4 regions of the Shewanella sp. SM71 genome follow, and region 3 is predicted to be linked to each of the others. Evidence: predicted binding sites of a transcription regulator. Region 3 holds the regulator's gene; each other region holds the start of a gene.
The links. Region 3 encodes sigma-54, which starts transcription at its own class of promoters, with help from an activator protein. Its sites were predicted from a motif close to GTTGGCACGNNNNTNGNNT; they were not measured.
Positions count from the first base shown of each region.

Region 1: flgB (flagellar basal body rod protein FlgB) is a predicted target of sigma-54. The motif match lies at 6,317-6,335, and genes of this name have one in related genera.
Region 2: L5L97_RS14310 (P-II family nitrogen regulator) is a predicted target of sigma-54. The motif match lies at 5,744-5,762, and genes of this name have one in related genera.
Region 4: L5L97_RS06160 (YccF domain-containing protein) is a predicted target of sigma-54. The motif match lies at 1,929-1,947, and genes of this name have one in related genera.

Region 1 covers NZ_JAKKRW010000003.1:254,311-262,545, reverse strand. Annotated here, with positions in the region: gene L5L97_RS04925 (flagellar basal body P-ring protein FlgI) at 1-809, opposite strand, end outside; gene flgH (flagellar basal body L-ring protein FlgH) at 821-1,495, opposite strand; gene flgG (flagellar basal-body rod protein FlgG) at 1,507-2,295, opposite strand; gene flgF (flagellar basal-body rod protein FlgF) at 2,306-3,049, opposite strand; gene flgE (flagellar hook protein FlgE) at 3,223-4,584, opposite strand; gene flgD (flagellar hook assembly protein FlgD) at 4,667-5,437, opposite strand; gene flgC (flagellar basal body rod protein FlgC) at 5,462-5,878, opposite strand; gene flgB (flagellar basal body rod protein FlgB) at 5,881-6,285, opposite strand; gene L5L97_RS04885 (CheR family methyltransferase) at 6,429-7,268, opposite strand; gene L5L97_RS04880 (chemotaxis protein CheV) at 7,369-8,235, opposite strand, start outside.
Region 2 covers NZ_JAKKRW010000014.1:5,588-13,822, reverse strand. Annotated here, with positions in the region: gene L5L97_RS14340 (zinc transporter ZntB) at 1-19, opposite strand, end outside; gene L5L97_RS14335 (YacL family protein) at 216-590, shown strand; gene L5L97_RS14330 (response regulator) at 682-1,311, opposite strand; gene narQ (nitrate/nitrite two-component system sensor histidine kinase NarQ) at 1,304-3,139, opposite strand; gene nrfA (ammonia-forming nitrite reductase cytochrome c552 subunit) at 3,365-4,768, shown strand; gene L5L97_RS14315 (hydrolase) at 4,923-5,465, opposite strand; gene L5L97_RS14310 (P-II family nitrogen regulator) at 5,810-6,148, shown strand; gene L5L97_RS14305 (ammonium transporter) at 6,159-7,409, shown strand; gene L5L97_RS14300 (hypothetical protein) at 7,588-7,926, shown strand; gene L5L97_RS14295 (tetratricopeptide repeat protein) at 8,055-8,235, shown strand, end outside.
Region 3 covers NZ_JAKKRW010000008.1:119,437-127,671, reverse strand. Annotated here, with positions in the region: gene rapZ (RNase adapter RapZ) at 1-216, opposite strand, end outside; gene ptsN (PTS IIA-like nitrogen regulatory protein PtsN) at 213-656, opposite strand; gene hpf (ribosome hibernation promoting factor) at 659-946, opposite strand; gene L5L97_RS10090 (RNA polymerase factor sigma-54) at 975-2,453, opposite strand; gene lptB (LPS export ABC transporter ATP-binding protein) at 2,561-3,292, opposite strand; gene lptA (lipopolysaccharide transport periplasmic protein LptA) at 3,289-3,843, opposite strand; gene lptC (LPS export ABC transporter periplasmic protein LptC) at 3,830-4,390, opposite strand; gene kdsC (3-deoxy-manno-octulosonate-8-phosphatase KdsC) at 4,387-4,938, opposite strand; gene L5L97_RS10065 (KpsF/GutQ family sugar-phosphate isomerase) at 4,938-5,915, opposite strand; gene mlaF (phospholipid ABC transporter ATP-binding protein MlaF) at 6,559-7,377, shown strand; gene mlaE (lipid asymmetry maintenance ABC transporter permease subunit MlaE) at 7,374-8,159, shown strand; gene mlaD (outer membrane lipid asymmetry maintenance protein MlaD) at 8,216-8,235, shown strand, end outside.
Region 4 covers NZ_JAKKRW010000005.1:22,638-30,872, forward strand. Annotated here, with positions in the region: gene L5L97_RS06150 (M14 family metallopeptidase) at 1-527, shown strand, start outside; gene L5L97_RS06155 (alpha/beta fold hydrolase) at 524-1,414, shown strand; gene L5L97_RS06160 (YccF domain-containing protein) at 1,450-1,857, opposite strand; gene L5L97_RS06165 (pyridoxal-phosphate dependent enzyme) at 2,125-3,153, shown strand; gene L5L97_RS06170 (NrtR DNA-binding winged helix domain-containing protein) at 3,235-3,948, shown strand; gene prs (ribose-phosphate diphosphokinase) at 4,306-5,193, shown strand; gene L5L97_RS06180 (nicotinate phosphoribosyltransferase) at 5,204-6,676, shown strand; gene L5L97_RS06185 (hypothetical protein) at 6,834-7,094, opposite strand; gene L5L97_RS06190 (hypothetical protein) at 7,404-7,577, opposite strand.

The DNA of each region.
Region 1 (8,235 bases), on a different contig from region 3:
AGTAAGCGTACGTTTTGCCCAACCACTATGGTTCCAGTACGTGAATTAACGATCACTTTGGCAGATTCCTCTGCGGGAACAACATCAAGGTTTTCAAGCGTTGCTAAAAAGGAGACTCGTTGTGATACATCACGTGGAGCCGTTACCTGAACAGACGTCGCATCTAAAGGACGCGCCATATCTGGACCTAATAGATCATTGATCGCATCGGCCATGCGCTGCGCAGTAGAGAAATCCGAACGACGTAGGTTAAACGTCAAATAATCGCCAGTTGAAAATGGGGTTGCTACACTACGCTCAACAATTGCGCCATTGGGTATACGACCTACAGTTGGCGTATTTTGAATCACCTTTGAACCATCTAAACCATCGGCACTAAAACCACTCACCACTAAACTACCTTGGGCGATCGCATACACATTACCGTCTACCCCTTTCAAAAAGGTCTGTAATAAGGTGCCACCGCGTAAGCTTTTGGCTTCGCCTAAGCTAGATACCGTCACGTCAAGATCTTGACCAGGTTTGATAAAGGCAGGCATATCCGCGTGTACGGCTACCACTGCAACGTTTTTAATTTTCGGTTTGACGTTGTCAGGAAGATTAATCCCAAAGTTTTTGAGCATAGTCATAAAGGTCTGCTCGGTATAACTGGTTTTTTCCCCCGTTCCCGGTAAACCGACCACTAAGCCATAACCAATCAACTGGTTACTACGCACACCTTGCACATTGGCAATATCTTTAATTCGTTCAGCCTGACTAGGTAGAGAAAACACTAGCATGGCAACGGCTAACACCAGTTTATATTTCATGATACGACTCCTTAGAAGGGCCACCAGTCGCTCATAAAGAACTGGCTTAACCAGCCCACTTTTTGAGCATCTGCGAAAGTGCCTGTGCCACTGTATTGGATACGGGCATTAGCCATTCGCGTTGAATCGACAGTGTTATCGGGTTTAATGTCCTGCGAGCGAACGAGACCAGTGACACGAATAAACTCATCACCATTATTGATTGAAATCCATTTTTCACCACGGATCACTAAGCTGCCGTTGTTCAGCACTTGCATCACGTTTGCCGAGATACTGCCATCTAGACTATTGCTCTGATCCGCATCCGATTCACGCTTAGTGTTCATGCTATCTTTGTAACGCAAATCAATTGGCACTCCGCCAATGGACACATTACTACCACCAGCAAAGATGGGATCTAAGCTCATGTCTGAGCCTTTTTTGATCTGATTGCCTGCACTCTTCTTCGCCTGAGTCGATTCCTTCAATACGATAGTGATAATGTCACCGACTTTATGGGCGCGTATATCCGAATACAAGCTAGATGCTTGGCTGTCTTGATAAATAGAGCCAGTTGCGGCAATTTTTGTCGGCGGCGCCTCTGGGTATACCGGCGCGTAAAAGGGATCATCCGCAAGGGGTTTCTTTTGCGTCGAGCTACAGGCTGCAAGCAATAACGCGACGGCCAACACAAGATATCTAGCCATGATGTTTGCCTCTATAAATTCTGAGTCACATAAGACAGCATCTGATCTACCGCTGAAATCACTTTGGAGTTCATCTCGTAAATGCGCTGACTTTCGATAAGGTTCACCAGTTCCTCGGTCACGTTCACGTTAGAGGTTTCTAAGGCGCCTTGACGAATAGCACCCATACCATCTAACGAAGCGGTACCTTGAATTGGCGTGCCGCTCGCACCAGTTTCCGTATATAAGTTTTGTCCCATAGGATCTAGACCCGATGGATTAATAAAATCCGTCATAGTCAACTGACCCACGACTTGGTTCTCAGCGGTACCCGGCGTTTTTACTGAAACTTCACCCTCCGCTGAAACGGTAATACTGGTCGCATTATCAGGAATAGTGATCGCGGGTTGTAGCAAATAGCCAGAACCTGGCGTCACAATCTGACCCGTATCATCTAAGGTAAACTGACCATTTCGAGTATAAGCAGTGGTTCCATCAGGAAGCTGTATTTCAAAAAATCCAGGACCTTCAATCATGAGATCCAGTGAGTTATCCGTCGTCAGCATGTTACCCTGAGTAAACATTTTTTGAGTAGCGACGACTTTCGTACCCGCACCTATGTTTAATCCGTTGGGTAGCTTAGTGTTAGATGCACTAACACCACCTGCTTGGTTAACTGTTTGATAGAGTAAATCTTCAAATACTGCGCGGCTTTTTTTGTAGCCCACAGTGCTAGCGTTCGCTACGTTGTTTGAAATCACTGAAATATCAGTTTGCTGTGCGTCTAAGCCAGTTTTACTAATCCATAACGCCGGATGCATAATCTATCTCCTAACTAATACGCATTAATGAGGATGAAGCGCGATCATTCTCTTCCGCGGTTTTCATCATCTTGACTTGCAATTCAAACTGGCGCTGAAGATCAATCAAAGACACCATTTCATCAACAGGGTTAACGTTACTGCCCTCTACGGCACCACTTTCAACTGCGACGAAAGGGTCAGCTGGTGCTGGTTCGCCTGACATTTGTCGAAATAATCCATCTTCACCACGCATCATCTGCGCATTGCCGGGATTAACTAACTTCAATCTAGCCACTTCTTCTATCACTTCAGCAGTCGCCCCCTGAGGGCGAACAGACACTATGCCATCCTGTGAAATTGACACTTTATCAATAGGTAATGGCAGCACTATCGGGCCAGCGTCCCCCATCACGGGATTGCCTCTGTCGTTATACAACATGCCCGTCGCATCGAAACTGAGACTACCTGAACGGGTATAAGCTTCACTGCCATCTTTCGCCTGAACGGCAAACCAGCCATCGCCTTTAATGGCAACATCGAGATCCCGTCCAGTGGTTTTTATCGGACCAGAGCGAAAATTAGCTGACGGAGATTCTGTCATCGCAAACACCCTTGAAGGCAACCCTTCACCGAAGGCTTGCATCGATCTGGCCTGCGCCATATCTGATTTAAAACCATCGGTATTAGCATTGGCTAAGTTGTTCGCACGGAGTGCCAGCTCATTCATATTTTGCTTAGCGCCACTCATGGCGACATAAAGGAATTTGTCCACAGACTGCTCCGTCAAATTTTCTACATGACAATAGCCAAGCAAGCATCATGCCAACAAATAATAACGTTTAATTTACTGATAGAATTGAAAAATATGAAAATGAAGTGATTTGACGGCAGGATAAAGGCTAAGTGTTGCCACTGGCGGCAACACTTAGTTAAACAAAGTAATGATTAGCGGATTTGTAATACGGTTTGTTGCAGCGTGTTATTCACTTCAAGGGTACGAGAGTTCGCTTGGAAGTTACGCTGTGCCGAAATTAAATCGACCAGTTCAGTCGTCAAATCAATGTTCGATTGCTCTAGCGCCGATGAACTGATGCTACCAAAAGTTCCACTATTTGCCTCACCCGCTAACGCTGGACCTGAAGCTAAACTGGCTTTCCACGACGTATTACCCACTTGCGTTAAACCTTGTTCGTTAGCAAAACGAACTAAAGCAACCCGTGCTAAAGGCACGGTTGAACCATTAGAATAACTCGCGGTCACTAAACCATCTTCGCCGATTTCAACGTTAGTTAAGCGACCTACAGTCGTACCATCTTGCGTCAACTCAGTTGCACCAAAAGGAGCAGCATATTGCGTTGGGGCATTAAACTTCACAGTCAACTCTTGAGTACCATCGGCACCTGGCCCTAAAACACCCGCACCACTGACGCCCAAAGCCTCAGTCTTGACTATAGCAGGATCACTACCAGTGTAGACACCAACAGAATTGAACTTGAGTACAGAGCCTTTCCAACCACCAGCAGTTTGAGCTGTGCCCGTTGCATCAGGTGTACCATCGCCGGTGGTATCTGTTTGATAAGTACCAGCAGGACCGGCTAGATCTACTTGCTTTCCATCAACAGCATAGTAAGCCACCCAATTGTTCTCACCATTGTACGAACCATCTTTGGGCTTAACAAAATAAGTGGTCATAATATGTGGCTCACCGAGTGAGTCATAAATTGTCATTGATGTAACGTTATTGTAGGTTTTTGCATCTAGAGGATCGAATGCCGCGGGGTCGAGTGCACTTTCCTTAGCATTTAAGTTCATTTGTAAAGTAACATTCTCAGTCTTTACAGGGCTACCCGCAGTGTCTGGTATTTGTACCGGCTTAGCCGTCGTTAAACTCACTGATGTTGAGTTCCCATCTTTATCCACTGGGAAAGTTTGCAAATAATTACCAGCAGAATCAACCATGTAATTATTTTTATCTACCTTAAATGCTCCAGCACGGGTAAACGAGTGGTCTAATGTACCCAGTTCAGAAGCAGTAACGAAAAAGCCACCCCCTTTAATCGCCATATCAAGGGAGTTATTCGTCAACTGTAAGCTACCTTGATGGAATTGCTGTGCCACTTGGCTCGTCGCAACACCACCACCGACAGCAGTTTTAGCATTTGAAAAAATAGAATTAGCGTAAACATCCGCAAATTCAGCACGGGACTCTTTAAAGCCAATGGTGTTCGCATTAGCAATGTTATTCGCCGTAGTGTTTAAATCTTTCTGCGCGGCAGAAATGCCACTCAATGCAATGTTAAACGACATAATTCACCTCTACACTTGACTCAATTCATTTATGAGCGACTTACGCCCAATTCGGATACTGCAAAAATTCTTTTAGGCAAACTTAGGTTTCAGACACAGCTAACACATCGGTTAACTTGATGCCCATACCGCCTCTCAAGTTAAGAATCGCGCCAGTACTGGCCGTACCGAGAGAAACGCTGGTCACATGAGCATAGGTCGAGACTGGCAATTCTTGGGATTTCCCATCCACTAAACCACTCGCCTTGATCGTATAGTTACCTGCGGTTACAGGGTTTCCATCTTTATCGAGGCCATCCCAGTTAACATCGACATTGCCCCCCTTACTGCCATCAACTTTAAAGGTGGTCACAACTTGGCCTTTCTCATCCTCAACACGTACAGTAACTTCAGGAATTTTAGCTGGCGTGCTAATCACACCTTTTATTGTTGGGCTTTCAGCTGAAATGTTACCTGTATCAGTTGGGATCAATACCTTGCGACCAACAAGTCCTGATGCCTGTAATGCTTGGCTTGATGTCATAACACCGTTTAAATTAACGATTTCCTTATTCAACTTAGTAATACCATCAACCGTCGAGAATGATGCCATCTGCGCAATCATTTGGTCGTTGTCGACGGGCTTAAAGGGATCTTGCATCGATAACTGTTGGCTTAATAACGAGAAAAAGTCATCTTGAGTTAACTGCTGGCTTTTTGCTTCCGGTACTATTGACTCTTTTGGCAAACGTATGCCATCAAGAAACGGATTACCCGTTGAGCTGGTTGATGAATTCGTCGTAACGGCATTTGGCTGACTCTTATTTTGAGCCGTCTGCGCCGACGCTTGGTTAATTTGATTAATGAGGCTCACAGCTTACCTCCTAAGTAACACATGTTATTTACCCATCCCAAGTGTTTGTTGCAGCATAGACTTAGCTGCTTCAGCGACTTGAACATTCATTTGATATGAGCGCGAAGCAGAAATCATATCTGCCATTTCTTCCATGACATTAACATTCGGTTTATAAATAAAGCCGTCCGCATCCGCCATAGGATGATCGGGCGAGTATTCTTTCAGTAGTGGTTTATCACTTTCTACAATGCCTTTTACTGCAACGCCTTGAGAAGCTTGTTGCTGACTTTGGGCTTTAGCCATTTCGGCTTCAAAAATGGGATGACGGGAACGATAGGTCTTATCTACACTACTCGAGACGGAATCCGCGTTAGCTATGTTGCTCGCGGTGGTGTTTAGCCTGACCGATTGAGCAGACATTCCCGAGCCAGCAACATCAAATATGCTAAATAAACTCATGATTAATCCCCTCTCAACGCTTTCTTCATGCCACTAAACTTACTATCTAAAAAACCTAGCGACATTTGATATTCAAGTGCATTTTGCATGAATGCCGATTGTTCCTGTTGGATATCAACAGTATTACCATCACCGGTATCGGGTTGATTTGGCACACGGAACTTAACAAATTGCCCAGTCAACTCCGCAAGCCCAAAATGCTTATCTGGCTCTTGCATTTCAAGACTATTTCGCTGCTGCTGTTGGCCTCGAGCGGCCTGCATTGCCGCAGAAAAATCAACATCGCGGGCTTTGTAATGTGGCGTATCTGCGTTAGCGATATTGCTTGAAATGACTTCTGCCCGCTGCGCTCTAATACCGAGAGTGTATTGATGCACACCCAGTGCATTATCAAAATTGATCGCCATAAAATTGCCTCCTCGTGTTCTCACGAAAATAAAGCAATTCATGTGCCAACATCAGGAAAATTTTGAGAATAACAATAAGGATGAGCAAGTGATGGGTAAAAAATTACCGACAATTGTCGGTAATTTTCTTTAGAGCGGCTAAGTTAAGTCTTTTTCTGGTAATAAATGCCAGGGTTACAACGAACCATATCAAACTCGTCCGTTAAACCAGCGATAGATTCTGATGCACCGAGAAATAAAATCCCTTTGGGATTGAGAGCGGCAGCGAATTGCCGCAAAATTTTTGCCTTTGCCTCTGGTGCAAAATAAATCAGCACATTGCGGCAAAAGATAATGTCGAACTTGCCAAGCAGACTATAACTCTCAAGCAAATTATGCGCTCTAAAGTTCACCAACCGCTTCACATTATCCTTTAACTTCATATTGCCTGAAGGTAATGCATCAAAAAACTGACGCTTACGTTCTTCAGATAAACCACGCGCTAATGCCAAACTATCGTACTCGGCATTTTTGCAGCGTTCCAACATCGAAGGAGATAGATCCGTTGCTTGAATCGAAGCACTACCAGCCAAGGCACCAGGCTTCTTCTGTTGATACTCAAGAATAGTCATAGCCAATGAGTACGGCTCTTGGCCTGACGAGCAAGCCGCAGACCAAATTTTGAGCGGACGCCCCAGACGACTGTATTCAGGTAGTAGGACATTATTCAACAACTCAAATGGATAACGATCACGGAACCAAAGGGTTTCATTGGTCGTCATAGCATCGATCACTTCAGCTCTGAGCGCACGCTCAGTAGGCTTCATCGAATGCTTAACCACATCAGATAAGGATGGCAGGTTATATTTGCCCATCAAAGGAGCAAGACGACTGCGCACAAGATATTGCTTATTTTCACCCAGTACGATGCCGCTGTGTTGCTCTAAGAACAACCTAAATTGATTATATTCAGCCTCAGCGAGTGATTTATTTGGCACATTCACATCCTAAATCCTATAGCAAGCACCAAAATCAGTGCGAAACCATCATGTTATAAAGTCGAGATTATAGCGTAAAGCGTATCTAGGTACTAACCTACAGCAATTACAAACTTAAATGCTTATTCACAGCAGCGGCCAGTTCGTCGGGATTAAACTTAGCGATAAAGTCATTAGCCCCCACTTTTTGAACCATTGCCTGATTGAATACACCACTTAACGAAGTATGCAGTACCACTTTAATATGCTTAAGCTTAGGATCATCTCGGATTTCAGCGGTCAGGGTGTAGCCATCCATTTCAGGCATCTCAATATCAGAGATAATGAGGGGGATCTCATCGGCCACATTATCCATCTCTTTGGCGATCTCTTTAAGCTTGTCTAATGCTTCGCGACCATCTTTTGCGGTATCAATTTGTAAATTCAATGACTCGAGTGAACGAATAATTTGTTTACGCGCCACGGCAGAATCATCAATAACCATAATATGATAATGCTGAGTTCTGTCGAGGGTCAGTTTTTCATTGGCTTCTTCACTGATAGCCGTTTTAACTGGTGAAATCTCATCTAAGATTTTTTCCACATCGAGAATTTCAACTAATTCACCTTCAATTTCAGTCACAGCTGTCAGATAAGAATAACGGCCAGCACCTTGCGGCGGAGGCATAATCGCTTCCCAATTCATGTTGATGATCCGCTCAACAGAACTGACCAAGAAGCCTTGAACACTACGGTTATATTCAGAAATAATGATGAAACAGTTTTCAGTGCTCGCTAAAGGTTTTCCCCCTGTTGCCGCACTCAAATCAATCACTGAAATGGTTGTTCCACGAATATGAGCAACACCCTTCACATAAGGATTAAGTTTAGGCAAAGTGGTCAGTGGTGGACACTGCAGTACTTCTTTCACCTTAAACACGTTAATCCCAAACCGTTGACGACCGTTTAATTTAAAAAGCAGCAATTCTAAACG
Region 2 (8,235 bases), on a different contig from region 3:
AGATAAACCCTTCGTGCATATCGCATTCCATTTAACTTTCAAAATCATCCAAACAAACTAACTGATTTTGTCATGAAAATGAAGTCAGTACTTATGCTTAACGACATGAGAAAAACGTAAATTGACATAAATTTGATGTGCTGAGGGATGCAAGCAACTTAGCCAAGGATAGGTTAAAATTAGCATTAGTAGGCTTAGATCAAAGAGACAATAAAATGGAATACGAATTTCGGCGTAACAGTTTAACTGGCACTTTTTTGGCTAGCTTTAGCATGGATCATGAAGTGCTTGGGCAATGGTTTACGGAAGAATTAGGGACTGAGTTAGCTAAAATTCAGCAAGTGTTGGGTGTGATAAAAGAAATTCAAGCCGATAAACGAGGTTCATGGCGTCTTGTTGGTAATGATTTTACCTTAGAGTTAGAGCGTGAACAGGCCCGAGTCTTTGCCAATGCCTTAGGTTTTGAGCAAGAATATGAATTGGAAGAGGCTATGTCACTCTATGATGCTGAGTCAGAAGCTTATTGTGGCCTAGAGGATTTTGAGCTGGCGCTATTGAGTTGGCAGCAATTTATTGAGAAAGGTTTGTAATCATTTATTTAATCTCTATTTGATAAAAACATAAAGGCAATCATGGGATTGCCTTTATTGTTTTCGCGATACCAAGCTCATTTTCGTATCTTTAATTATTAAGGTAGCGCACCGCCATTTCGGTTCTCGATTTAGCATTGGCTTTACGCAGTAGGTTTTTCACGTGCACTTTAACTGTGCCCTCACTAATGTGTAAATGCTCTGAAATCATGCGATTACTTAAGCCTTCCGCCAGTTGCTGTAGAATTTGCAGCTCCCTTGGGGTTAGGCTCGAAATCCATTCTTGTTCATCGGTCGCATCTTTAAGTTCGTAAAGGTATTCTTCGACTTCATCGCTGATCACCCTGTGGCCAAGCATGGCATTTTTGAGTTTTTCGAGCAGCAAATCTGGCTCAGTATCTTTGAGCAAATAGCCGTCGGCTCCAGCACGAAGTAAACGGATAACATCCTGTTTTGCATCGGAAACGGTGAGAATTACTATGCGTGAGGTAACACCTTCTTGGCGCATGGCGTTGAGGGTATCTAGGCCTGTCATGCCTTTCATATTCAGATCGAGCAATATGATGTCGGGTTCATCGGTGACCACTGCGGTTAATGCGTCTAAACCACTACCGGCTTCGCCAAATAGGCTGAAGTCAGGATCTGAAGCGATGAGCTGGCAGATGCCTTTGCGCAAGAGGGGATGGTCATCGACCACCAGTACGGAATAAGGTTTACCCATTTGAAGGCTCCTGTTGAGATGGGAAAATAAGCGTCACTCTAGTGCCACTTGACCCTTTGCTGTGGTGCACAAGGTTTAATGGGCTGTTAGGTTTGAGTGCGTCGTCTTGTGCATTGCATCCTTGCTCAGTCGTGGTTGTCATAGCAGGTTTAAATTTCTTTAAATCATTGTCGCTGAACACGACTTTACCTGAAAGCTTACTGGCTCGTTCATGCATTATACCTATGCCAAAATGTTGATCTCGTTCTTTTAAATGTCCAATACCTATGCCGTTATCACAAACATCAATATTGACCATACCCTCGTCATCCTTATAGCAATGGATGTTAATGAGGCTGGCCTCAGCGTGTTTGATGGCGTTTAACGTCGCTTCTCGCGTGATCTGCAGTATGTGGATGTGTTGCTTTGCCTCTAGCCATTGTGGCGCAAGTTTATAGTCTAAGGTTATCTTTATATTCGTCTTTGTCCTGAGTTGCTCAAGCATAGCCTCTAAAGCACTTTTTAGATCGGGTTCTTTAATTGTGAGCCTAAAGGTGGATAGTAACTCCCTGAGCTGCACGTAGGCAGTGCTTACACCTTCGTTGATTTCGGTTAGCTGCGCCTCAACGATTGGACTGCGGCAACTGCAATCTAAGTTTTTGCGTAATAAGCTAATTTGGATTTTTAGGAAAGATAGCACTTGACCTAAAGAGTCGTGCAGCTCTCGGGCAATTACGCCACGTTCCTCCATTAGCGCCAGTTGCTGTCTTTGCTCTGTGGCATTGTGGATCACGATTGAGCGCGTCAGCATAATTGCGAAATTGTTAAACAAGGCGATATTGGGTGTTTGAGCGGCAATTAACTCTAAATAGCCTAAATTAGCCTGCTCAAATTGCAGTGGAAAACGGGTGCTCTCTTGAGTCATATCTGGCCAGCCGCCATCGGCCTCAATCACTTCAAGCTCTTGCTCGGGATACTGGATAATGAGTCTTAGGTAGTCGAGTGATTCATAGCCTTTTAACTGATTCAGCGCCGCCTTGAGCGCCTTATAATCGAGTTTATTCGCGTTTAATGTCAGTAGGTTATCATATAAGAATGCCAGCTCGTTGTTGGCCCTTGTCAGCGCTAAGGTTTTTTCTGCTACCTGCGATTCTAAGTTGCCATAAAGCGTCGCGAGTTCCTTCGCCGTTTTTTGTAGGGCATGGGTCAGCGCTGTAAGTTCAATGTATTCGGTCTCGGGCATTTCAATTTCAAAATTACCTTTAGAAATGGTATTCGCCGACTCCATCAGTTTTTGCAGTGGGATCACCACTTTCTTCTTTGTAAAACGCACGGCCACAAAAGCGATAATGAGCATGACGCCTAAGCCTAATATTTGGCTGGCGGCAAGGAGCCTGAGTTTAAAGGCGGCGTAGTGCTCCATCTCTAGCACCAGTAAATCTATGGTATCAACAAAGTCCTTCAGTGAGGCGACATAATCGCGGGAGTTTTCTTGTTCTATGTAGTGTTTCATCACCAGCCATTTATCGATGACAAGCTGATATTGAGCGGCAATTTCTGGCGGACTAAACCAACTTTCCGAGGGCTTTAACGTGTCGGAATAGAGCGTATTTTCGAATTCGGTGATTTTATCCTGCGCAGCATCGCTGCCTGAGTTGGCGTAAAACATTAACCGATAGCTTTGCATCCTCAGCGACCCTGAGGCATTAATCGCCTTGGCGTCGCCTAAGCTGTAGGACAAATTGATGATAGCAAAAGTCGATAAACTACTAGAGAGCAGAATAAGTACTAACATTAATCCTAAGATTTTTGAGGTTAGACTACCTCGTTTCATTAATCCGCTGTTCATTTTGATGGCCGCTGTTATGGCACTTTGCAGTGGTTTTTACATTAGAAAATAATGTAATACATTAACAAAAGTATAGAAATGTGAACAACAACACCTTTACATTTTGATCTAGCGCAAACTTCAACCTAGATACCCCCTAAGAGGTATATTTTTAGCAGGGTTAAATCACTAAGTTTGACCATGGAGATGTCGTGATTTACAACAATAATGCAACACGGAGATGAGATGATGAAGAAGATGACAGGTAAGTCCTTTGCACTGAGTGCACTGGTTGCCGCCAGCTTCATGGCTGCGGGCGCAATGGCGAGTGATAAAACAGAGCCTCGCAACGAAGTTTATAAAGATAAATTTAAGAATCAATACAGTAGCTGGCATGATACCGCTAAAAGTGAAGAACTAGTGGATGCACTTGCACAAGATCCTAATATGGTGATCTTATGGGCGGGTTATGGTTTTGCTAAAGATTATAATGCACCACGCGGCCACATGTATGCGGTAACTGACGTGCGCAACACGCTACGTACAGGTGCACCCGCTAATGCGGAAGATGGTCCTATGCCGATGGCATGTTGGAGCTGTAAGAGCCCTGACGTACCTCGCTTGATTGAAGAGCAAGGCGAAGATGGTTACTTCAAAGGTAAGTGGTCAAAGGGTGGCCCTGAAGTGACAAATACCATTGGTTGTGGTGATTGCCATGAAAAAAGCTCTCCAAAGTTACGTATTTCACGCCCTTATGCAGACCGTGCTTTTGAAGCTATAGGTACACCTTTTAGCAAAGCGTCTAAACAAGATAAAGAATCAATGGTATGTGCTCAGTGCCACGTTGAGTATTATTTTGAGAAAACTGACGACAAAAAGAATTTTGTTAAATTCCCTTGGGATATGGGTACAACAGTTGAAAAAATGGAAGTCTACTATGACTCAATCCAATTTTCTGATTGGACACACGCCCTTTCTAAGACACCAATGTTAAAAGCCCAGCATCCAGAGTATGAAACTTGGAAAATGGGTATTCACGGCATGAATAATGTAAGTTGCGTTGACTGTCACATGCCAAAAGTGACCAGTGCTGAAGGTAAGAAGTTTACTGATCATAAAGTGGGCAATCCATTCGACCGTTTTGAAGAAACCTGTGCAACTTGCCATAGCCAGACTAAAGAGTTTTTGGTTGGCGTGACTAATGAGCGTAAAGCCAAAGTTAAAGAAATGAAGTTGAAAGCGGAAGAGCAATTAGTCAAAGCACACTTTGAAGCAGAGGCTGCGTGGAAAGCTGGCGCCACTGAAGAAGAAATGAAACCCATACTGACAGATATCCGCCACTCACAATGGCGTTGGGATTTAGCGATTGCTTCCCATGGTGTTGCAGCTCACGCACCGGATGAAGCATTGCGTATTCTGGGAACTTCGGTAAGTAAAGCTGCTGATGCTCGTGTGAAGTTAGCGCAATTACTCGGTAAAAAAGGCATCACAGATCCTGTTGCGATTCCTGATATCTCTACCAAAGCTAAGGCACAAGCAGCATTAGGTATGGACATGGATAAAATGAATGCAGAGAAAGAAGCATTTAAGAAAGACATGTTACCTAAGTGGGATGAAGAAGCGAAAAAACGCGAAGCCACTTATAAGTAGGTTTTAATCAATCGCGGTTGAGTTTTCAATATGAGCTAACCCCTCATGCAAACAAAAGCCCTCGCTGACTCAGCGGGGGCTTTTTTATGGAAAAAATATCGAGTAATGTCAGGCGTTGATCATGCTGGCCGAGTGAATACCACGGGCTAAATCGCTATTTGATCAGTTTTAATAACGCCCTAAATCGCTCGCCTTGGGCTTGATGTTGTAATTCAAATAATAGCGATTCCACGTTAGTTAATAGGGCGCCCCTGGCCGTCATCATTTGGATCCCAAGTTGTTTATTCTCAGCACTGCGTGACGATACGCAATCGGCGACTAAATGCACCGAATATTGCTGCTCGATAAGGTCACAACAGGTTTGGTAAACACACACATGGGTTTCAATACCCGCGACTATGACGTGTTTGCGATTCGTCTTAGTTAATGCCTTTGCAAACGCGTCACAGTGCCAGCCGCTAAAATGCTGCTTAGCAATGGGTGAGCTGGTTTTCGCAAGTAAGGTTTGCAGCTCAGTGCTAGTTGCTCCGAGTTTATCGGGTAGTTGTTCTAACCACAGTATTGGAATTTCAAATAATTGTGCGCCTTGGATTAAGGTCTGTAGTTGTTGATGCAGCTTGTCACTGTTATCCATGATTTGTGCAAGTTTTCCTTGCACATCGACGATAACGAGAACACATTCTTCTGGTTTTAACATCGGGCCTTCCTTCTGCGCTTGATGATTGTCTTAGTGATGATCTTCGCTTTTGTCTAAGAGCTTGTGTTGTGATGCTCAGATTTCATCTCGATTTACGCTTCCCCCAGTAGACCCTAATTTAACCTTGTTACCAATAGGCCTAAGGTCGAATAGCTGTCGCACTTAAACTGCTCACTAAAAGAGTGCATCGCACCAGTTCGTGCTCGATTATGGTGCGTTTTTAACCTTAAAAAATAGTGTTAAACAATTTAAACCAATAATAATCAATAGATTAAATTGTTGGCCTAATGATTGAATTACCTTTGATACAAGTTAATAACAATCGCGTTTTTTTGGAGGTCAGGATGAAACTAGTCAGCGCTATCATCAAGCCGTTTAAGTTGGATGATGTCCGTGAAGCTATCGCCGGAATTGGTATTGAGGGCATGACGGTGACCGAAGTGAAAGGTTTTGGCCGTCAGAAAGGGCATACAGAGTTGTATCGCGGCGCCGAGTATCAGGTGGATTTTTTGCCAAAAGTAAAACTAGAAATTGCCACTAAGGCTGAAAATCTCGACATGTTGATTGAGGCGATTACCACTGCGGCCCATACGGGGAAAATTGGTGACGGTAAGATCTTCGTCGTTGATTTAGAACATGCTATCCGTATCCGTACGGGTGAACTTGATACTGAAGCGCTATAAGGGGCTGACAATGGAAGAATTAACGAAATTAGGCGGCACAGTCACTGAACTACGCTTTGCACTCGATACCTTTTACTTTTTGATTTCTGGTGCTTTAGTCATGTGGATGGCGGCGGGATTCGCTATGTTAGAAGCGGGTTTAGTTCGCTCTAAAAATACCACTGAAATTTTAACTAAGAACGTTGTGCTGTACGCGATTGCCTGTGTGATGTATCTGTTGGTTGGCTATAACATCATGTATGTGGATAACACTGAAGGTGGCTGGTTACCGTCAATTGGCACCTTAATTGGTTCGCAATCAGCAGATGCGAGCCATGCATTAGAATCTGACTTCTTCTTCCAAGTTGTATTTGTGGCAACGGCGATGTCAATTGTCTCTGGTGCTGTGGCGGAACGGATGAAGTTGTGGGCTTTCTTGTTCTTCTCTGTGGTGATGACAGCGGTTATCTATCCAGTAGAAGGTTATTGGACTTGGGGCCAAGGTTTTATCGCTAAACTGGGCTTTGTAGACTTTGCTGGTAGCGGTATTGTGCATATGACGGGGGCGACCGCGGCGATTGCTGGCGTGATATTGCTCGGTGCGCGTAAGGGTAAATACGGGCCTAATGGCCAAGTGAATCCTATTCCAGGCTCTAACTTGCCAATGGCAACCTTAGGTATGTTTATTCTGTGGATGGGCTGGTTTGGCTTTAACGGCGGATCGCAATTAATGGTGTCGGATGCGGCGAATGCAAGCTCAGTGGCGAAAGTGTTTGTGAATACCAATACTGCAGCGGCTTTTGGTGCTATCTCTGCGCTTATCGTGTGTAAGATGATTTGGGGTAAAGCGGATTTGACCATGATCCTTAACGGTATTTTGGCTGGATTAGTGGCGATTACGGCAGATCCTCTCTCGCCTTCATTGTTAATGGCGGGTGTGATTGGTTTAGTGGCGGGCGGCGTGGTGGTGTTCTCGATTGTGGGCTTAGATCGCATTAAGATCGACGATCCCGTCGGTGCGATTTCAGTACACGGTGTGGCTGGTTTCCTCGGCTTAATGTGTGTGCCATTATCCAATGCCAATGCAACTATTACCGGACAGTTGACGGGGGCAGCGATCATTTTCACTTGGGTGTTCTGCTCGTCATTTGCTGTCTGGTATGTGATTAAGATAACCATGGGGATCCGTGTGACTGAGGAAGAAGAATACAACGGTATGGATGCTTCTGACTGCGGTATTGATGCCTATCCTGAGTTTGTTACTGTCAAAAATGCGGGCTGATTAAACTTGAACATTAACGCGTGATTCACCTTGATGCTTAGCTTGGATCGAGGGATAGTGAAGCAGAGCCTAGGCTCTGCTTTTTTATGGGTAATCACTGTGATTGAAGTTTTAGCACAGGGTCATAAGCTTAATTACTGAGCAATTCTGTTTTCTTGCATAAATTAAGGAGTGTTCTATGAGCTTGAATATAAAAACAATAGGTCAATTTTCGCGACTAAGTCTTATCGTCATTTCTGGCTGGATATCGGTTTCTGCCTTTGCAGGAGAAGTGATCGTTAATCGCTCAAGTGAGCCTGTCGATGCCTTTGCCGTGCGTGATCAAGTGCTCAAGGATTTTGAATGGCAGGAGTCGCTTCGTCGCCAGCAGCAAATCCAAATTCTGCAGGCTTTACCCTCAGGTTGCGTTACGGTCATGAAACCCTATCGACATTTTACCTGTGGAGAGCATAACTATCGGCCGTATCTTTATCAGCAGCGTGAGTTATACATAGAAGTTGACCGACCTTCGCAATAGTTAATTCGTTAAATTATTTGCGATTATTTTCAATCGATCGCGATTATCATTTTTTTGTAACCATTTTATGTCGTCTTTTTCGCCATTTGTAATAAGCTCAAATAGGAGCTAATGGTGTGGGAGGACGTATGTCGAAACTATTCCGAGCCGTATACTTGAGTACGATCTTGAGCGTTGTATTCAGTCAATTGTTTGCTTGTAGCTCGACGACCATTGAGCCTAATCCGTCGGATCTTGAGTCGTTACTTGCCGATTCACTGTTTACCCCTGTGGCCGATATTCCTTCTGTTGCGGATATTTTTTATCTGC
Region 3 (8,235 bases):
AGCGAGTTGTTTTACTAAGACCTTATCCTGCTCAGGCATGTTACGCACGTCGACACTGATGGCGACGAGATCGTTACTGCCTTTGAGTTGCTCAAGCAAACTGCCAATCAATGGCAAGGGAAGGTTATCGACACAATAATAGCCGAGATCTTCGAGTACCCTAAGGGCGACAGATTTGCCTGAGCCTGAGCGGCCCGACACTATGACCAGTTTCATCCAGTGATTACCTGATAGAGTTCCGTTTCATCATGCGTCTTGCGTAATTGCTTTAATATTTGCTTGTCGCTCAGCTTTTCGGCCATGCAAGACAAGGTACTTAAGTGCTGCTGACATTGGTCTGCAGGCACCAGTAGTGCAAATAAAATATCAACAGGTTGCTTATCGATAGCATCAAATGCTATCGGCTCTTCACACTTAATTAGTATGGCAATGGGCTGATCTATATCGGCTAGTCGACCATGTGGAATGGCGATGCCGTTACCTATACCTGTGCTCCCCATCTTTTCGCGCGCCACTAGGCTTTCGAATATCTCTTGAGATGAGAGGGTCGGGTACTGGGCAGCGACTAAGTCGCTGATGAGTTCCAGTACCTTTTTCTTGCTGCCCGGAGTGGCGCAGGTAGTGCACTCCGGCCGCAGTATGGTACAAAGTTCCATTATTAGTGTTTTGTTAACTTCTCTTTGTGTTTAATAACCTGACGGTCAAGCTTGTCAATCAGGGCGTCTATAGCGGCATACATGTCAGCATGCTCTGAAGTTGCAAAAACTTCACCACCTATGAGGTTTATTCTCGCTTCAGCAATCTGTTGCATTTTCTCAACATTGAGCACAACGTGCACATTATTGATCTGTTCGAAATGGCGTTCAAGTTTTGAAAACTTTTCTTCTACATATGCACGTAACGATTCGGTAATTTCGATATGGTGCCCACTTAGGTTTATTTGCATAGAAACGTCCTCCGATATCCACTGTAGGTTATAAACTTTTACGCTGATTAGAAGGTGGAATAAGCATAGCCTCTCGGTACTTCGCAATGGTTCTGCGGGCTACGTTGATCCCTTGTTCTGCCAGAAGTTGTGCCATCTTACTATCGCTTAATGGTTTTTTCTGGTTTTCCGCTGCCACCAGTTTCTTTATAAAGGCTCTGATTGCTGTGGATGAGCACTCACCACCATCGTCAGTACCGACGTGGCTAGAGAAGAAGTATTTTAGTTCAAAAAGTCCCTTAGGGGTATGCATGTATTTTTGAGTTGTGACCCGTGAGATGGTGGACTCATGCATTTCTACCGCTTCGGCAATATCGTTAAGCACCATAGGCTTCATGGCTTCTTCACCGTACTCAAAGAAACCCTGCTGATATTGCACTATGCAATTAGCAACTTTAAGCAAAGTATCGTTACGACTTTCTAGGCTCTTAATAAACCATTTAGCCTCTTGCAGATGGCCGCGAATAAATTGGCTATCGGCTTGGTTTTTGGTACTGCGTGCCATAGAAGCATAATGTTGATTTACATTGATTTTTGGCATGCAGTCAGGATTAAGCTCAACGACCCAGCGGCCATTTTTCTTCGACACAGACACATCTGGGATAACGTATTCGTCATTATTGGGCGTGATCAACAAACCTGGGCGAGGATTGAGGGTTTGGATGAGTGCTATACCATCCCTTAATTCATCCTCTTTTAATTTAGTCTTACGCATCAACAACCTAAAGTCTCGTGCGGCGATCAGATCTAAATGATCTTTGATCAGCATGCGGGCGTTTTCTAGGTTGGGCGTGTCAGCGGCGAAATGCGACAGTTGGATCAGCAGGCATTCACTTAAATCACGGGCGGCAACGCCTATGGGATCAAAATGCTGAATACGCTTGAGTACGGCTTCGACTTCGTCAAGCTCAACTTCAGGATTGCCCATGGCTTCGAGAATTTCTTCAGTGCTTTGGGTGAGATAGCCCTGATCGTCGATGGCATCAATAATGGCGGTGGCAATGGCTAAATCGGTTTCAGAAAACGGCGTGAGGTTTTTTTGCCATTCTAAGTGTTCGTACAAACCTTCACTGGTCTCGCCTTGGAAGGGCATATCGTCTTCACGACTGCCGCCGGGGCCTGAGTTTGGGGAGGCGGTAAACACTTCATCCCATGTGGTGTCCATGGGGAGCTCATCGGGCATGGATTCTTTGGTTAGCGACTCTGCCGTGTCTATGGTGGAGCTGTCTTTTTCTGGTGGCAGAGTGCTAGATTCACTGAAGTCCGTATCGGATAGCGTTTGGTTTACAGGGGTTTTAGTGGCGTCGAATTGATCCTCTTCCAGCTCGAGAAGGGGATTAGAATCTAATGCTTGCTGGATCTCTTGCTGCAGTTCTAATGACGACAGTTGCAACAGACGTATGGCCTGTTGTAATTGTGGCGTCATGGTTAACTGTTGACCCAGTTTGAGCTGGAGTGACGCTTTCATGTTACCGCTGATCCCTACGTTATTATTGTTGGATGAGGTCGCTTATTATTATCTTGAGTGAAGCCCAATGGCGGTATAAATTGCCTCCATTGGCTTCGCTCGATTAACTATAGCCTGAATTGTTCACCTAAGTACACAGCCCTAACTTGCTGATTGTCTAAGATCTCTGCTGGAGTTCCTTCGGCAATCAGGTTTCCGTGACTCACAATATAAGCATGTTCACATACATCTAATGTCTCGCGGACATTATGGTCTGTGATCAGTACGCCAAGGCCGCGACTTTTGAGTTGTTCGATAATCTTCTTGATGTCGATAACCGAAATAGGATCGACGCCGGCAAACGGTTCATCGAGCAAAATGAACTTAGGATTAGCGGCTAAAGCCCGCGCAATTTCGACGCGACGACGTTCGCCACCCGACAATGACATGCCTTGGCTGTCACGGATGTGGGTGATATGAAACTCTTCGAGCAGATGTTCTAGTTCTTCTTCTCGTTCTTCGTTTTTAAGTTCTTTACGAGTTTGCAGTACGGCCATGATGTTGTCATGAACAGTTAGCTTACGAAAGATACTGGCTTCTTGCGGTAAGTAACCTATGCCTTTGCGGGCACGCAGATGCATAGGATCTGCGGTTAAATCATCATCGTCGATAAAGATATGTCCCTTATCGCTCTTCACTAGCCCGACAACCATGTAAAAGGTCGTGGTTTTACCCGCGCCGTTTGGACCGAGTAGGCCAACGACTTGACCGGTTTTTACCGTCAGACTGACGTCTTTAACCACTTGGCGACTCTTGTAACTTTTAGCCAGATTTTGTGCTCTTAAGGTGATTTGGGTCATTTAGAGTCCTGCTTTTTTACAGGTTTATCCGCCGGAGCGTCTGATTTAGCATCATCTTGATAGTTTTCAGGCTGAATAATAGTGATCACGCGATCGTCACCACTGCCAGTACTCTCGGCCATCAATTTCTGTTGAATCATGTTATAGCGGATTAAATTGCCTGTAACTTGGCTACCTGCTTGATCTAATGACGCCATACCTTTCAGTGTTAAGGTGCGGCTTGCCATATCGTAACGAATTTCTTTCGCGCTGGCAGATGCAGGGCGGCCATCGTCTAATATTTGGCTATATGTAGCAGGGTTGCCTGTGGCGACCAAAGTTTTGCTATTTTCACCTTCAGCGGAAAATGCACGCAGTTCATTTGCTTGGATTTTTATTGAGCCTTGGGTAACTTCAACCGGACCAAAGAAAATGATCTGGTTGTTTTTGATATCCGCAGTTTGGCTCACTGCTTTAATTTTGACTTCTTGCTTTAAGTCGCCGACTTTCGCGAAAGCACTCATGCTCATAATTAGCATTAGGCTGGCAAGTAATACGTTATTTTGCTTCATATGTTCCTACTACCTGACTGGTCAATTGCACTTCTTGCGCGTTGAGGTCGGCATAAAGGCCTTGGCCTTGAATATTAAAATCTTTCCCTGTGACGTAAATGGTACGGTCAGAGGTCATTATCATAGTGTTGAGATCGAGTTCCAGATAACTGGTGGACAAGGTCTGAATCGGTTCTTCTGGGCTAATGGCATCGATAATAACATTATTTTCTAATACAACCTTGCCAGTTTCCTTGTTTAGCTTGCCCTGATCTGCCCTGAGTTGCCATTGTGCTTTACCTTGGTCTGGATAAACAAGATAAACAGGTTGAGTAAAGAAAGTTTGATTCGTTGAATCATAATGTTCCATGTGTTTCGCCGTCACACGGCTATTCACTAGTCCTTGCTCATTGAACTCAACACTGCGCAGATCTTCAACGATGAAATCTGGGGTATTTTGATCTTTTACTCTGTTATCGGAATCACCGCTGTGTTTGTTCTGGACCTGCCAGTAAAGCGCTAGTGCGGTTCCAAAAAAAGCGATAATCGCGAGTGTCACACGACTCATATACTCATTCCATGGGCCGAAGTGAATTTATTTTGACTTAGGAGTAACAGATCTGTGAGTTCACGCAGTGCACCGTGGCCACCATTGAGCGTAGTCACAAAATGGGCGTGTTGGCGTACATAGGGGTGGCCGTCAGCAACACTGACCGCTAAACCGACGACATTCATCACGGGAAGATCGACAATATCATCACCGATATAAGCCACTTCTTCTGGGGTGACACCATAAAGTGCGAGCAATGCTTCATAGGGCTCGAACTTATTGTCTACGCCTTGGTAAATATGGGTAACACCAAGGGCTGTCATACGGTTTTCAACGATTTTGGATTGACGTCCTGTGATCACGGCGAGGTTGAAACCGCTGGTGAGGAGTGAGCGCACGCCATAACCATCGCGGGTATGGAAGGCTTTGAGCTCTTCGCCGCTATTACTCAAGTAAATACGGCCGTCGGAAAACACCCCATCGACGTCACAGATTAACAGTTTAATCTTTTGTGCGCGTTGCCACACATCATCACTGATTGGGCCGTAAAATCCTTGCTGTGGCATTAAATGACTCCTGCTTTAACCATGTCTAGCATGTTAAGAGCGCCGATAGGATGGCGGTCTTTATCAATAACAATTAATCCGTTGATGTTTTTTGAGTCCATCACTTGCAGCGCTTGGGCGGCCAATACATTATCCGTGATCGTGACGCAGTTACGGGTCATCACATCGGCAATGGGCGTCGTGCGTAAATTCACTTCTGCATCAATAACGCGGCGTAAATCACCATCGGTGAAGATACCAACAAGCTTGCGCTGATCATCGATAATCGCCGTCATGCCTAAGCCTTTCTTGGAGATTTCGTACAGAGCTTCTGTGATGCAAATATCGTGGTTAACGAGCGGTAAGTCATCACCGCTGTGCATGACATCGCAGACTTTTAACAATAACTTGCGTCCTAAAGCTCCGCCAGGATGGGACATAGCAAAATCATCACGGGTAAAGCCTTTAGCTTGTAGTAGCGCAATGGCGATGGCATCGCCCATCACTAAGGTCGCGGTAGTGCTCGACGTTGGGGCAAGTCCAAGTGGGCAAGCCTCTTCTGGGACTTCAATACATAAATGCACTTTAGATAATCGCGCCATATTCGATTCGGGTTTACCTGTTACCGCGATAACGGGCACGCCCATACGTTGGATGACCGGCATTAAGGTGAGGATTTCGCTCGACTCACCAGAATTTGAAATCGCTAAAATCACATCGTTATCGGCCAATACACCCAGATCGCCGTGGCTGGCTTCACCCGGATGCACAAAAAATGCGGGCGTTCCTGTGCTGGCGAGGGTGGCTGAAATCTTATTGCCGATATGGCCCGATTTGCCCATTCCCATGACAATCACTTTGCCTGTGCAGTTGAGGATCAACTCGCAAGCTTCTGCAAATTCAGCCGAATCAACATATTGATAAAGATTGTCTAGGGCTGACTTTTCAATGTCGATAACTTTACAACCCCATTGGCGCAGTTGTGATTTGTCTACCATGTCTATCTCTCTTTTTGCATTGTCTTTGTCGCCCCATTGATGGGATTGGAATAGCACAATTTGGTACGCGATAAAGATGATATGTAATAGGCTTTCTGCCAAGTATTAGTTTGTTTTCAGACAATTTAGCTTATGTCTTACTGTGGTTTATTACCGAAAACAGCAAAACAATTGCGGCAGGCTAGAGCGATTGATCCGACTCGTCAAGTTCAGCTGCGTTAGCTATTCACGCACAATAACGTGTTTAGCGGCAGAAGGTCTTGAGCAATATCATCGTCTTTGTCGTTTATTTCAATGGATTTATTCCATATCGCAGCGGGTATTACCCTATGGGATGCCTCTATTGCGCAATTGCGTATCGACTCTCCCCGATAAAAGTGGGCAAAGAGTGAGCTAAGTGCGAACGAATTAGCCAATACTGCCAATTCTGCAACCAGGTTGAAAACATTAAGTAACATTTTACCTGTGCAGAGTGAAAACTTAGGGCGCATTTTCGCTGTAAATGAGGCAAATTGAAAGTATCGGAGGGCGATAGTGTCGATTCGGTTGTAGGTTAAAGCGCAATTACGTACAATTTGCGGCTCTTCGATTGGTCAGTCTCGGAAGACTAGGATCACCTCATTTGCAAATGTCGGAATCAAGCATGACTCAAGAACAAACGCCGTTGGTTGAGATCCGTAATTTGGGGTTTAGCCGCGGTCAGCGTGTGATATATGAAGATATTAGCCTGTCCATTCCAAGGGGCAAGGTGACGGCGATCATGGGGCCGAGCGGCATAGGCAAAACGACCCTGTTGAAATTGATTGGCGGCCAATTAACGCCTGATCATGGACAAGTGTTATTCGACGGTCACGATATCCATGGCGTGAGTCGTAATGAATTATTTAGTCTGCGTAAGCGGATGAGCATGCTGTTTCAAAGTGGTGCGCTGTTTACCGACATTAATGTGTTCGATAACGTGGCGTTTGCGCTGCGTGAACATTCTGGACTGCCTGAAGACATTATTCGCACTATCGTGCTGATGAAGCTTGAAGCCGTAGGTTTACGTGGTGCCGCTCAGATGATGCCAAGCGAATTGTCCGGTGGTATGCAACGCCGCGCCGCATTAGCTAGAGCCATAGCGCTTGAACCTGAAATGGTGATGTACGATGAGCCTTTTGCAGGGCAAGACCCAATATCGATGGGCGTGTTAGTAAAGCTTATTCGTGAGTTATCCGATGCGCTGAATCTGACTTCCATTGTGGTGTCCCACGATGTGGATGAAGTGCTTGGCATTGCCGATTATGTATATGTGGTGGCTGACAAAAAAGTCATCGCCCACGGTACCCCTGAAGAATTAAAGTACGCTGATAATCCGCAGCTGAAACAGTTTATTCAAGGTGCTCCGGACGGCCCTGTGCCGTTCCATTATCCGGCAAATGATTACCAGCAAGAATTAATGGCAAAAGGAGTTGGCAAGTGAAGTTAATCGACAGTATTGCCGACTTAGGCCGCAGCGCGATTGAGCTAGTGCTCGGTTTTGGCCGTGCAGGCCTTATGCTGTGGGGCGCGATTTTTCGCTGGCCACGCGTGCGTAAAGGTTTTCCATTATTAGTGCGCCAGATTTATGTGGTCGGTGTGCAATCCATGGTGATTATTTTAGTCTCAGGACTCTTTATCGGCATGGTGCTCGCACTGCAAGGCTACAACATCTTAGTTGGTTTTGGCACCGAAGAAAGCTTAGGTCCTATGGTGGCGCTCAGTTTACTGCGTGAGTTAGGGCCAGTTGTTACCGCGTTATTGTTTGCGGGACGGGCGGGTTCAGCATTAACCGCTGAAATTGGTTTAATGAAAAGTACTGAGCAGCTTTCTAGTTTAGAAATGATGGCGATTGACCCATTAAGGCAGATTATTGCACCGCGCTTTTGGGCTGGAGTGATCAGTATGCCATTGCTGGCGTTGATGTTTACCGCTGTAGGTATTTATGGCGGGCACCTTGTTGGCGTGGAATGGAAAGGGATCGACAGTGGTGCGTTTTGGTCGATTCTGCAGGCGTCTGTCGAATGGCGTCAGGACATAGTTAACTGCTTGATCAAAAGTGGTGTGTTTGCCGTAGTGGTCACTTGGATTGCGTTATATCGCGGTTATCAAGTGATCCCAAATCCGGAAGGCATCAGCCGTGCAACGACCCAGACTGTCGTTCAGTCGAGCCTCGCTGTATTGGCATTGGATTTTTTACTGACAGCCCTGATGTTTGGCCGCTAACGGAACACTGCGGATTTCGACACAGGTTAGATGGATTAACAGAGTGGTAGCTGAACATGTTGACACGAAAAATTGA
Region 4 (8,235 bases), on a different contig from region 3:
AACTGTTGAGTCGCAGCACAAGTTTGATTTCGCTCGATGCCCACTCGGGATTTGGCTTGAGTGATCATATCTGGTTCCCCTACGCCCATACCCGTACCGCCTTCGAAAATGCCAATTATATTTTTCATCTAAAACAATTATTTGAACAGAGTTATCCCCATCACGGCCATTATCGGTTGGCGCCGCAGAGCCAGTTTTATCGCACTCATGGTGATATTTGGGATTATCTCTATCGCCAGCACCAAGTGGCTGATCCTTCTGCTCAGGTGCCATTTTTACCTTTGACATTAGAGATGGGATCTTGGGCATGGATAAAGAAGAATCCTAGACAAATATTTAATTTTGCTGGCTTTTTTAATCCACAAAAAACACATCGTCACCATAGGATTTTACGCAGGCATACAGTACTCATGCAATTTATGATGGAAGCGGCCTATGCCCAATCGTTAGAGCAGTTAACACCTGAACGTTTGACTGAGCTGACAGAGCGTGCGCGGCATTATTGGTATCGGGAGTCTCAGTCATGACAACTTGGGTGTTATTAAGGGGATTAATGCGTGATCAGCGCCATTGGAATGGTTTCGATCAGCGTCTGCGACAAAAGGGATTGCGAGTGCTGACACCGGATCTTCCGGGCAATGGGACGCTATCCCACGAATTAAGTCCGCTTAAGATTGCTGATTATGCCCATGCCGTGTGGCAGCAATTAGATGAGCAGGTACAGGAAGGGGAGACTATTTATCTCCTCGGCTTGTCTATGGGCGGTATGTTGGCGTTGGAAATGGCATGCCAGCGACCTTGGCAGATAAGGCATGCCTTTGTATTAAACAGCAGTGCGGCGAATTTATCGTATTGGTATCAAAGATTTAATCCGCTGAATGCATTGAAGGCTTTTTTCATGCGTGCTCGGGGTAACGCTTTACATCCAATCGAGTCGACTATAGTGCGTTTAACCAGTTTTCGTCATCGGCGAGACCGAGAGTTAATTGTCAAGTGGAGTGAGTTTCGCCGCGATACCACACCAAGTAGACGTAATGTATGGCGACAACTTTGGGCGGCTTTTCAATACCAATGTCCATTGACAGTGGAAGTACCGATAACTGTGCTCTGCGGTGACCGTGATGCGCTGGTGAGTATGGCATCGAGTAAGGCGTTAGCACGGCATTTTTACACCGATTTGATTGTACTTGCGTATTGTGGTCACGATGCCGCTATAGATACACCCGCAAAACTGGCGCATTATCTGTTGGAAATTGTGGGGGCGACTAAGCCGCAAGTGCAGTTTTCTGTGGATAGTGAGCCTGCCAATACTCAATATGATTGCAACGATTTATTGGAGGAAGAAATAGCCTTAAACGAAGCGATATTTGCTGTATGGGATGACAAAGCGCTATCCACTCTTGAAACCAAATAATCGAGAGTGAATAGCGCAGTTAACACATTGTCTTATTAAGCTTTAGCCACTACGGTTTGGCCTATCGGTGTGAGGCTGATTAAAGCTAACTTAAGATGTTGTATCCCAAAGGGAATACCGATAATCGTCACAAAACAAGCTAAGGCGTGGACCAAATGCCCTATGGCTAACCAGATCCCAAACAGTAAGAACCAAATGATATTTCCTACCATGCCTAATGCACCTGTGCCCAAGTCTTCACGTCCAGTTAAGTGGCGACGGTTCATTTGTTCTTGGCCGAAGGGCCAAAAGGTCATTTCGCCGATAACAAAACAGGCGCGGCCGAAGGGAATACCAATGATACTGATAAAACACAGGATACCTGCGAGCCACCAAGCGAGTCCCATCACAAATCCGCCGAGTACAAACCAAGCTATGTTGAATATTAAGCGTAATACAGCCATTGAAAGCTCCTTATGTTTACCCTGTTAGCCTTTATCGTTAGCTTCGATAAATTGAATATATGTCAATGTCTAAGCGATAACTATGCCAACTATTTAAATTGTTCATAATCAATTGGTTAATTATATGTATTCGAGATTCATGTGTCATTTTCACTAGTTTTTCGCCAAATTGATAATTTCTTAAGGGCGTAACAGGAAGGGCGGAGTTACACTAGCCTTCCCTTAACTGGTTTAAAAACCAGAGAATTTAATCGTTTGAGTAGCTTGATGTTTGCAAATTCCCCTGTCGATACATTTGCCTTTGCTGGCAGAGACATATTCCTAAAACGTGATGATTTACTGCATCCGGCGTTTAGTGGCAATAAAGCTCGCAAATTCGGCTATTTTTTAGATCATGAATTTGCAGGCATCAGCAAGGTGATAGGTCACGGCTCGCCATTGGCTAACTCACTGTATTCATTGTCAACATTAGCGAAGATGAAAGGCTGGCAATGTGATTTTTATGTAGATCATATTGCCAGTCAAGTGGTTAAACATCCTACGGGCAATTACGCTGCCGCTTTAGCGAATGGCGCTAATATTATCGATTTAAGTGTGTTAATAGCACAAAAGCAGGCGTGCACTCAGTCGCAATCTGAGCCTCACGTTTTGTCAAATCTTAATGCTAGGCCTGACCCTACTGCGCAAGTGGGCGATGTGCGACTGAGTTGCCCAGATTATATCGAGGCTCAAGTACTCGTGAATGAGCCGACGGCGCTTTTTATCCCAGAGGGGGGGCGCTGTGCTTACGCCGAATACGGGATAAATAGATTGGCGCAAGAGATAGTACAGTTTGCGCAGGCGAATGGATTGGTTGATTTAACGGTGTTTTTACCTTCGGGGACGGGAACGACTGCGTTATTTTTAAATCAGTATTTTATCCGTCAGCAAACGGATATTCGTGTCGTGACTTGTGCCGTTGTCGGTGGCGATGATTATTTGCGCTTGCAATTTTCGTTGCTTAATACCAATACCAGTGAGCATCCACAGATTGTTAATGTCGGCAAGAAATATCATTTTGGTAAACTTTATCCGGAATTTTATGCCATGTGGCAGCGGGTCTGCGCCTCAGGCGTGCAGTTTGAATTACTCTACGATCCCTTAGGTTTTATTGTGCTTGAGGAATATTTACAAGGCGGAGGTTCTCGTCCTGTGATGTATATCCACCAAGGTGGCTTACTCGGGAACGAGACCATGTTGCCACGTTATCAGCGTAAATTTGGGCAAAGTGGCTCATCCTGTGCCTCTGATCATTGACTTAGTGACGCTAAGACATAATATGTTTGAAGCTGTGTAATGCTAAGTTAAGCTGATGATTTGGAACGATGAGAAATATCAATGACTGAAGCGGAATATCTCGCCAATTACGATCCTAAGGTTTTTAAGGCTCAGCTACTGACAGTGGATGCAGTATTGTTTACCTATCACGATCAGCAACTTAAAGTACTCCTAGTACAACGCTCAAATCATCCATTTTTAGGTTTATGGGGATTACCTGGAGGGTTTATCGATGAAAATTGCGATCAATCCCTTGAGCAAACAGTATTACGTAAACTGCATGAGAAAACCGCGGTAGTACCACCTTATATTGAGCAGCTCTGTACTGTGGGTAATCGTGGTCGCGATGTAAGAGGCTGGTCCGTGACTGTGTGTTATACCGCCTTGATGAGTTATCAAGCTTGCCAAATTCAGATTGATTCAGTGAGTGATGTTAAGTGGTGGCCATTAGCAGATGTGTTGCAGATGCCCTTGGCGTTTGATCATTTGCAGTTAATTGAGCAAGCGCGGGAACGCTTAACACAGAAAGCCTTATATTCTTTAGTGCCAGGATTTGCACTGTCTGAACCTTTTACCTTGCCAGAACTGCAGCATGTTCATGAGGTTTTACTGGGCAAGCCTATCCAAGGTAAATCTTTTCGTCGGCGGGTTGAACAGGCCGATTTATTGATCGATACGGGATTAAAGCGCACCGAACGTGGTCGTCCTGCTAATTTATACCGCTTGAAACCCAATACCGCATCGTATCGCTTCTTAAGAAATTTAGAATGTTGATCACAGTGAATGTGGATTTAAGCCAGATATTCGCCTTGCTCAATATGAGTTACGGCGACTGCTTATGCCTTATTCATGGTGACTTTGAATCAGTAAAGGCTGTTTAATTACTGATTTTGCCTTAATGTCTCAGGTTCTTGTATTACTCGAACCCCATATTGTGGCTTCTTAGTTGTCTTTCCAACTAATAGTGTCTAAAAGACACTATATGCCATTTAAGCATAACATTTCAGGTTGCTCCGTTTGAAATAGTCTAAAAATCAACTTTACACCATAATGTCTTTAAGACACTATTGTTCATGTAGACAACAAGGGCGCCGTCAATTTCGGCAATCTTGCCACAGACAGGAGGTTACTATGTCTCAACGTATTCAAACATCTCAAGATGCTTCTCACGCTCAATGTTCGCAAGCCGATTTTTATCGGTTACCCGCAGCTAGCGATGAGACTCACTACCGTTTATTTCAATTTGGTGCGGGGGAAAACCACGTTCAACTACTGGTTCCTCCAGCGAAACGCGTCACAGTTTTCTTCGGTTATCGTGGCGATCATTCCATCATGCAGCTCTTGTTGTTAACTGATGCATTGCGTCGCAGTGGTGCAGAGCAAATTGATCTGTTACTGCCTTATATGCCGGGCGCTCGCCAAGATAGAGTGTGTAATCTGGGTGAAGCCTTGTCGGTAAAAGTCTATGCTAGCCTGATTAATCAGCAGCAATATGCTTCGGTCACTGTTTTTGACCCTCACAGCGATGTCACCGCCGCATTGTTAGACCGAGTTCAGGTTATAGACAATCACAGCTTTGTCGCCGCCATCACTGCCCAATTATCGGGTGAGCTAGTGTTAGTCTCGCCCGATGCGGGGGCGAATAAAAAAGTATTCGGCTTAGCTAAAGCGTTACAGGGAATGCCGGTGATCAGGGCCGATAAACATCGTGATGTGGTCAATGGCCATATTATCGCTACCGAAGTGTTCTGTGATGACTTATCGGGTAAAACCTGCTTAATCGTTGACGATATTTGCGCGGGTGGCAGAACCTTTATTGAACTTGCCATCAAATTAAAGCAAAAGGGTGCACAAAGCGTTATTTTGATCGTGTCACATTATGAAGATAAGGCCAGCGAGTTGGTACTGCGCGAGGCGGGCATAGACAGATTATTTTGTACCGATAGTTTAGGTGTCCCCACACATATTTCGAGCGAGTTCTGTCATTGTCATGCTGTTTTGAGTTATATGAATCATTAAGGAAAATATTATGTATTTGAATCCCGTTACTGCCATTGATGGCTACAAAGTCGATCACCGTCGCCAATATCCCGATAATACACAAGTGATTTTTAGTAACCTGACCGCCCGTAAATCCCGTCGTGGTTACACTGACCAAATGGTGTTTTTTGGCTTGCAATATTTTATCAAGCATTTCTTGATCGACAGTTGGAACCGTGATTTCTTTCAACAACCTAAAGAGCAGGTCATTCGCCAATTCTCCCGCCGTATCAATAACTATCTCGGGCCGAATAACGTTGGCACTCAGCATATTGAGGAGTTGCATGATTTAGGCTATTTACCAATTAAAATTATGGCATTACCTGAAGGCTCTGTGTATCCATTAAAAGTGCCTTGCTTGATTTTGTACAATACTGATGAGCGGTTCTTTTGGTTGACCAATTATCTCGAAACCATCCTTTCCGCTAATGTGTGGGGTATGTGCACCAGTGCCACTACCGCGCTGCAATACCGCAAAATATTTGAGGCTTATGCTTTAGAAACCGATGGTGACATCGCATTTGTTGATTGGCAGGGCCATGATTTTAGTTTCCGCGGCATGTATGGTGCAGAGGCTGCGGTAATGAGCGGCGCCGCCCATTTACTCAGTTTTACGGGTACAGATACCATTCCCGCGATTGATTTTCTTGAGCAATATTACCGTGCCGATAGTGATAATGAACTCGTTGGCGGCAGTGTGGCCGCAACGGAGCACAGTGTGATGTGCGCGGGTGGCATGGAGAATGAATTAGAGACGTTCCGCCGTCTGATTGAAGATATTTACCCAACGGGCATTGTCAGCATTGTTTCAGATTCTTGGGATTTTTGGCAGGTGATGACAGAATTCACCTTAGCGTTAAAAGACCGCATTCTTGCCCGCGATGGCAAAGTGGTGTTTAGGCCTGATACCGGTTGCCCTGTGAAGATCATTTGTGGCGATCCACAAGCACCAATCGGGAGTCCTGAATATAAAGGCGCTATTGAGTGTCTGTGGGACGTCTTTGGGGGTAGCACAACTGCCAAAGGTTACAAAGCGCTGAATAGCCATGTTGGACTGATTTATGGCGATTCAATCACCATTGAACGTGCTGAAGCCATTTGTGCCGGATTAAAGGCTAAAGGTTTTGCGTCAACTAATATTGTGTTTGGAATTGGCAGTTTTACCTATCAACACGTGACCCGAGATACTGACGGTTATGCCGTGAAAGCGACCTTTGCGAAAGTTGATGGTAAAGACAGAGAAATATTTAAAGATCCTAAAACAGATGATGGCACTAAAAAATCCGCTAAGGGTTTAGTGGCGGTATTTAAAGATGAGCAGGGTCAATTTTATCTTAAAGATCAAGCCAGCTGGCAAGATGTCAACAATTGCGAGTTTGTCCCCGTATTTGCCGATGGTGAACTATTAACGGAATATTCTTTGGCAGATATTCGCGCAAGGTTGGCAGAGTCTAGAAGTTGAGCCTATCGATTTGTGATTTTTAACGGCTATCGACAATAGCGAAGATAAAACTGGCAATGTGATTTCTATTAGGGTCATATTGTCAGTTAAGTTTTGAATTTATTTTAAGTCGTGTAAGTAAAACGCCCCATAAATAGTCAAATGCAAATACAAGCGATTAAGACAGTAACTGGTTCCGTTTAAGAATTTTATAGGTACGACGGCCAATGTTTTCGAGGTTTTTTAAATCTTTTAGGCTAGGCGTCACCTCACTAAATTGCCAATAACTGATTTCGGCATCTAACATTTCCAGCATTTTCTTCGAACAACCTAAACATTGTCCCTGGCACAGTTGTGCTTCTTCTAAATTGAGTGGAATAGTCTCTTTGATCTGGTTTATCAAGGTTTGCATGGCAATTTGAGTATTGGGTTTTGGCATAGATGATGTGCTGAACAGTATTCATGTGTATGAATATTAGCGGATGCTGCAATGGAAAGAGGTGATCTAACGCTGGATTTGACTCATTTGACTCATTTGGTTCGGCAGGTATCTGTGTGAGAGAGATACAGCCTGAACCAAATGTGCTCGTCATAATGACGTAAAAAAGGATAGCGTGTTCGTGACATTCGGCTATCAGTCTACTTAAGTGCTCGGTACTGCGAAGATAATGGAAACCGATTAAATACACTTGAGTAAACGGGTACTGCGGTATTAATTTTTAACTTATCGTTTTACTTACTTTTTGACTTATTTGTTCGCGGACAATAACCATTTCATAAAGCTGATGGCTTCTGTACGTTTAGAAAAAGTCTGTCTGTTTTTACCTTGACGATCGGTAAAAGCAATTGAGGTTTTATTTACTGAGATTGAATCTACAGGGAAGTTCACTGTAATTTCATGTCCATTAATTTTGTATGACATATGCCACACTCCTTTTTGTTAATTCACCCATAGGTGAGATAGTTGTAACTATAAAATATCCTTAGCAATTGTGCGAAAGATTCGTTCTATTGAGTATCGAGGTTACCCCATCTTTGATTCATTAATCAAGAGATGCTTAATCGATAAATATTTCATGTTGTCGATTACGTCAATGGAATAACTCGATTCAACCAGTTGACCATAGCTTAATGACAATACTATGACAACAAGGAGAACGGTAAGTTCACAGACATAACCACATGATTTTAGTGATATCGAATGATTGAGCTTATGGGGTTTTGCTTGTAGTAGGCTTTCTTTATGAGGACCGAACTCTGATTGCTAAATATCAGGCTGGGTTAAAAAGGTAAACAACAAGGTGTATCTCAAAACGACGTGCAGTATATCAATAAAAATGGCTTATGCAAGTTTAATTTTTATTCTATGTCATTATTTATTTGCCAATGTTGAATTAAAGTGTGTTTTTTGTGGCCATTTACTTGATTTAAAGAGGAATTGCCAGGCCTATTTATGGGTTCGTTTTTATTTTTGTGGTAATTGACTAAGGTTAATATTGCCGTTTTATAGGTAAATGTTATAAAAAATCCCACTAAAATAGGTCATTTTAATGGGATTAATCATAGTCATTTATGTAATG